One region of the Paenibacillus sp. NPDC058174 genome, then DNA from elsewhere that is predicted to be linked to it. Evidence: riboswitches for the same ligand, from Rfam matches in the RefSeq annotation. Region 1 holds a riboswitch; the other holds the start of a gene.
The links. A riboswitch is a leader RNA that binds a small molecule or an ion and turns the genes downstream of it on or off. The one in region 1 is predicted to bind FMN.
Positions count from the first base shown of each region.

Region 2: it holds a riboswitch for FMN, as region 1 does, so the genes downstream of both, ACFVVF_RS00245 (DMT family transporter) here and ribD (bifunctional diaminohydroxyphosphoribosylaminopyrimidine deaminase/5-amino-6-(5-phosphoribosylamino)uracil reductase RibD) in region 1, are expected to answer to the same signal.

Region 1 is NZ_JBHVUY010000001.1:1,442,350-1,445,556, forward strand. It holds gene ACFVVF_RS06530 (bifunctional 3,4-dihydroxy-2-butanone-4-phosphate synthase/GTP cyclohydrolase II) at 1-191, opposite strand, end outside; gene ribE (riboflavin synthase) at 236-916, opposite strand; gene ribD (bifunctional diaminohydroxyphosphoribosylaminopyrimidine deaminase/5-amino-6-(5-phosphoribosylamino)uracil reductase RibD) at 932-2,038, opposite strand; FMN riboswitch at 2,197-2,400, opposite strand; gene ACFVVF_RS06545 (peptidylprolyl isomerase) at 2,622-3,053, opposite strand; gene lysA (diaminopimelate decarboxylase) at 3,108-3,207, opposite strand, start outside.
Region 2 is NZ_JBHVUY010000001.1:65,413-68,619, forward strand. It holds gene ACFVVF_RS00240 (discoidin domain-containing protein) at 1-574, shown strand, start outside; FMN riboswitch at 1,363-1,512, shown strand; gene ACFVVF_RS00245 (DMT family transporter) at 1,676-2,632, shown strand; gene ACFVVF_RS00250 (sensor histidine kinase) at 2,872-3,207, shown strand, end outside.

The DNA of each region.
Region 1 (3,207 bases):
CCTCTTGCTTCCGTGATCATAAAGTTGATAACTTCCGGTGTCGCTTTCTCGCCTAAGGCGATCAGATCGCCCTCATTCTCGCGATCTTCATCATCTACAACGATAACAGGCTTACCGTCCAGCAGGTCCTTTAATGCTGCTTCAATCGTATCAAACAAGCCTTCTTGCAGCCCTTCTTCTTGTCGGCTCATTCTGCATCCCTCCTCGTCCCTCTATCTTCTGCAACCCGTCTCTCTTATATAAATCCGTTTTCGCTTAAAAAAGCAGCCGTCAGTTTTCCGTTTCCGCTTTTGGTCGGAGATGCGGCCCCATGCGAATCGCCTCTGCCGAAATGAAGCAGATGATCGACATATTTGCCGATAACGTCGCATTCGATATTGACTGTCTCTCCCGGCTTTTTGCCGAGAAGCGCCGTCTCCTTAAGCGTATGCGGAATGATGGAAACCGAGAAGCCATCCTTCCCGGCGTCAATGACCGTCAGGCTGATGCCGTCAATGGTGACGGAGCCCTTCGGAATGATATAGCGCAGCAGGTCGCTGTCCGCCAGCCGGATCGTGAACACGACGGCATTAGCATAAGGCTCCCGGCCCGTTATAATACCGGTTCCGTCCACATGCCCTTGCACGATATGTCCGCCAAAGCGGCCGCCCGCAAGCATTGCCCGTTCTAAATTGACAGCCTGCCCGGGACGAAGGCGGTCCAGATTCGATTTGCGGTACGTTTCCGGCATAACATCTGCCGTAAAAGAGCCTTTGGCATATTCCGTCACAGTCAGACATACGCCGTTAACCGATATACTGTCGCCCAGAGCCACGCCGTCTGTTACGATGGAAGCCTCTATCGTCAGCACCATCGCTTCGCCCCGCTTCGACGCCTGACGCATCGTGCCGACTTCCTCGATAAGCCCCGTAAACATGGGCAGCCCTCCTAACTAGTGTTGACTGTACGCCGGATAACCGGCAATACATATATCTTCGCCTGCCATCTCCACTGCTACACGTTCCAGCTCGATGGCTTGCGCCATTTTCTCGAAGCCGTCGAACGTAAAGGTTCCCGGAGCTTGCAGACCGCCGATAATTTTGGCTGCCATATAGATCATGATTTTGTCGATAAGTCCCGCTTCCAGCATCGCGCCGTTCAGCTTGCCTCCGCCCTCTAGCAGGATCGAGCCGATTTCCGCTTCGCCTAGCTTTCTCATCGCTTCCTTCAAATCAACATGCTCGCCTTCGCCAGCTCTTACAAGCTCTACTCCAGCCTCTTCAAGCGCAGCTCCTTTAGCTTGATCCGCTCCTTCTGTCGTCAGCACAAGAGTTCGTGCCGAACGGTCGGTAACCACTCTAGCGTCCAATGGAAGTCTCAGCTTGCTGTCGACGATGATGCGTACCGGATGAATCGCCGGCACCTCCGCCCTTGTCGTCAGCATCGGATCGTCAGCAAGCACCGTTCCGATGCCGACCATAATCGCTTCATGCTGATGGCGCAGCGTATGAACCTGCTCCCGGGCTGCAGCGCCGGTGATCCAGCGGCTGTCGCCAGTACGGGAAGCGATCTTTCCGTCCAGCGTGCTCGCCGTCTTCAACGTGACGAAAGGCAGCTTTGTCGTAATGTACTTGTTGAATTTCTCGTTCATCGAACGAGATTTCTCCTCCAGCAAGCCCACCGTCACTTCAATTCCCGATTCCCGCAGCCTTTCCAGTCCGCGGCCTGCTACCTGCGGGTTAGGGTCTGTAGCGGCAACGACGACGCGGGCTGCTTTGGCGGCAATAATCCGCTCGCAGCATGGAGGCGTTTTGCCGAAATGGCTGCAAGGCTCCAGCGTCACATAGACAGTTGCTCCCTCTGCCTCGTCACCCGCCATCTGCAGGGCGTGCACCTCGGCATGCCCGGTTCCCCGCTTCAGATGCATGCCTACCCCGATGATTCGTCCTTCTTTCACAACTACGCAGCCAACAACCGGATTAATGCCGGTCTGTCCCGCCGCTTTGGCCGCAAGCTCAAGCGCTAGGCCCATATAGTAAGAATCATTCAAAACTTCCATGAACGCAAAAACACCCCAATCGGCTGAGTTCGCCAAACGGGGTGACAGGTGATGAGACTGCTTCGATTGCATAACGAATAGATCAATTCAAACAAACCTATGTCACTTGTGAAAACCGGCACAAGCAAATAAGCATGTATGGATATGCATGCGAATCAGATCTCCTTCTCCCATCCAGACTTTACTGTCGGTCCCGGATTTGCACCAGGTCCACCGTTCCGTGCCAGTGTGCGCGCTAGCGCTCCAATCTGGTACAGCCCGGGTCACGGACTGACGAGCGCCGCCGCATAGAGGTTGACCTCAAATGCCCGCATCGCCCGATCACCGCCGGTTGGGACTTTCACCCGACCCCGAAGGAAAACTGCTATTTTTTAAATTGATACTGCTAATGTTAAAATCATGCCTTTCTGCAGCGTAAAAGTCAAACTGCAACAAGAACGATTACATTGATGAAATGTTACCACTGTAAAAATGAAATTGCAAGGTTTTTCATCTCTCGAAAGTTTAGTTGCTAACAAAAAAACTGCAACGCAAGGGTTGTCCCCTCACGTCACAGTCTTATTTAAACATTTGTTAAAGTGAATTAAACTTCGTACACTTCAACTTTTTGCATTTTATCGCGGCCTTTGAATGCATCTACATGCTCCATGCCTTTGCTTACTTTGCCGAAAACGGTATGTTGGCCGTCCAGGTGCGGTTGCGGCTGGTAACCGATGTAGAACTGGCTGCCGCCAGTGTTACGGCCGGCATGCGCCATTGCAAGGCTTCCGCGCTCATGCTTATTCGGGTTGATCTCGCAGTTGATTTGGTAGCCAGGGCCGCCAGTACCAGTACCGTTAGGGCAGCCGCCTTGCGCGACAAAGCCCGGAATAACACGGTGGAATACGAGACCGTTATAGAAACCATCGTTAGCCAGCTTCTCGAAGTTAGCTACTGTGTTGGGAGCGTCTTGATCAAACAGGTCGATTACGACCTCTGCGCCGTTTTCTAATGTGATTTTTGCTTGTTTTGCCATGTGTAAACATCAACCTTTCTGCATCGAATAACTCTACGTTACCAAATTTCGCCCTTACTTCGCAAGTTCTGCTTTGCGAAGGCGTGCAGGAATAACGTCGTTAACGACAATGTTGTCGAGTGATTCGCGTTGAACAGCCAGGTCAGCTTGCCCG
Region 2 (3,207 bases), 1.4 Mb from region 1:
GCCTGCTGGCGTAAACAATACGTTCTCCTTCAACACAATTGAGAACAACTGGCGCGCGGCAGCTATCGCCTTCTTTGGCGGCGGCGGCCACAAAGCGACGAACAACCTGATTGTCGATACGGTTGGAGGCTCCGGCATCCGTATGAATACCGTATTCCCAGGACATCATTTCCAGAATAATACGGGCATTTTGTTCTCGGATACGACAATTATCAACAGCGGCACGAGTAAAGATCTGTATAATGGCGAACGGGGCGCAATCGACTTGGAGGCTTCCAACGACTCCATTAAAAACGTCACGTTCTCTAACATCGATATCATCAACACCCAGCGCAGCGCTATTCAATTCGGCTATGGCGGCGGGTTCGAAAATATCGTGTTCAACAACATTAACATCAACGGCACGGGCTTAGACGGCATCGAGACGTCCCGCTTCACATCGCCGCATAAAGGTGCAGCCATCTACACTTATACCGGAAATGGCTCGGCAACGTTCAACAACCTGACGACGAGCAATATCGCTAATCCGAATGTGAATTACATTCAGAACGGATTTATTGTGACGATTAACTAAGCAGCGTGTGGCAGAGTCAGGAAGGCGTTCTTCGGAACGCCTTTTTGATGTTTTAGGGGAAGCTGGGGCTTCAGTCAAAAATAGCGAAGCTCGTTCGCTTTTTAACGAAGCTATTTTCGCTGGAGACCCTGCAGATTGTTATATCTGTCTCTACAGTGAACCAAACTTCGCTTTCCATGAATCTAGGTTCGCGAATTGCGAAATTTAGTTCGCTGTGCGGAATGGCAGAGTTATTCTCGCATTCTGTAGCGAAGTTCAGTTCGTTAGTTTGCGAAGCTGGTTCGCTATAAGGCATCATGAAGCTTTATCAGCAGCATACGGCGACACTGCAGCGCAGTTTGATTCTCCGGGTTTGTCATAGAAATGTTGAATCAAAATGTAAAAGTGCAGGTTGTTGGCGGCTTCTTCGGCGTTTTATGGCGTCAAAATGTAAAAGTGCAGGTTGATTGTGCTGAAAAGCTTACATAAGCCGAAATTGAGCGATTTCAAATGTATTTTTGCATTTTGATAGCGATTTTGGGGAGTTTTGGCCTTATCAAAATGCACATTTGCATTTTGATTCCCCTTTGGCGGCTGATCGTCAGTGGAAGTCTGGGAAGTTACGGCATACAAACACGCAGATTACTTTAAGCAACAGTTAGATAAGCAACCGACGAACATCACTCGCCGTGCTGCGAGATCGCAGGAATGAAAATTGTGCTTGCTTTTTCATTTCCGACTGTGATACTATGCTTTACAAACGTTCCGTTCGTAAACGGTACAAAACAACTACTACACATCAAATGAATAAGGATCTTCGGGGCAGGGTGAAACTCCTGACCGGCGGTAAACGTTCCTCGTTGAACGAAGCCCGCGACTCTCTGAGCCGACTACGGCAAGGGGACTGACTTGGTGCAAATCCAAGGCCGACGGTATAGTCCGGATGGAAGAAGATCACAAGTACTGATGCGGGCAAGCGCGCTCAATTTTGACGCAGCTTCTGTTTTCGCAGCTTTATTTGGGCAGCCCCGATTCGCGTATTCGCGTGAATCGGGGCTTTTTTGGCGAACATGCAGCCGCTGTATGTTGTGCCCGGTCCTTGATTCGGAAAGGTCAATTATTATGAGTCATTCATTTCCTGCACCACCGCTTGTCCGGACCAAACCCGTTCGTATGGAGTTTTGGTTAGTCGTTATCGGAGCTGCCCTGTGGGGCATCGATCCGGTGTTTCGCATCCTGCTGCTGAAGTCGCTCACTTCCACGCAAATTGTATTGCTTGAGCATTTAATTCTGTTTGCAGCTGCAGCACCCGTGCTGTGGAAAAACCGCGCCGATCTGCGCGGTACATCGCTTCGCCAAGTCGGAGCGCTGCTCTTTATTTCATGGGGCGGCTCGGCACTGGCGACCATTCTCTTCACGCTGGGGCTGGCGCATGGCAACCCCAATGCGGTGCTGCTGCTTCAAAAGCTTCAGCCGCTGTTCGCAATTATTTTGGCCAGAGTGCTGCTGAAGGAAGTACTGCCTCGATTTATTGGCCCGCTGTTCCTTGCGGCAGTCGCCGGCACATATTTGCTAACCTTCGGTTTCTCGCTGCCGTTTACCCATGTTAATGATTTGATGCAAATCGGCAGTCTGCTGTCGCTTGGTGCAGCGCTGCTGTGGGGCGGCTCTACCGTAATGGGCCGTTACTTGCTTGGCACGATGAAATATGAGACTGTCACCTCGCTTCGCTTCGTATTGGCGCTGCCGCTGCTGCTCGTCATTACCGTGTCTGAAGGCGCCATATGGAAGTTTCCAGCAGGTACGGGCGAGCAATTCGCGGTGCTGATCAATTTGCTGCTTCAAGCGTTGTTGCCGGGTCTGCTAAGCCTGCTGCTTTATTACAAAGGGTTGAGCAAAATCAAAGCATCTTACGCCACTTTGGCGGAGCTCAGCTTCCCTATGGTCGGCGTGCTGCTGAACTGGATCGCGTTCAAAGCAATTATTACGCCAGCGCAATTGACAGGCTTCCTGCTCATTTGGGTCACCTTATTCTTCATCTCCAGACAGCAGGACAAGGAGCAGCCGCTTCAAAAATAGCGTTATAGAGCAACCGCCTCATATTTTGTAAAATCTCCTCGCCGCTGCGCCAGCACGGCGATTTTTTTATGCCGAATCACATAAACTTTGCACGCACAGAACACAGCTCCCAGCCCGCGGTGCAGTCTTTTCAGGACTGAGGTCCTAAGTACAATAAAAAGAAAACGGTTGCATTTTATCGGTTTGTTGAGGTTAGATGTTAATGAAAGAAAGGTGTCGAATCGAAGGGGGAGTCCAGATTGGCAGCCAGAAAATGGCGTTTCAGCTACCGCAATAAGCTTATCGTATCGTTCATGCTGGTTAGCTTGCTGCCGGTATTGATCGTACAGATGATCTCGTATTACGTGTCCACCGATGCAATGAAGACGAAGACTAACGCCCTCGTACAGGCGAATTTGCTGCAAACGTCGAAGAACCTGGACATCTCGCTGCTGGCGTATCAGGACCTATTGTTCCAAATTATAACGAATGACGATGTGATTCGGCTTGTGAAGGCGATCAACGTGCCCAACGAGGATGTCGAGCTGAGCAAACGCAAGCTGATCAATCTTCTATCGTCCTATTCCTATGCAAAA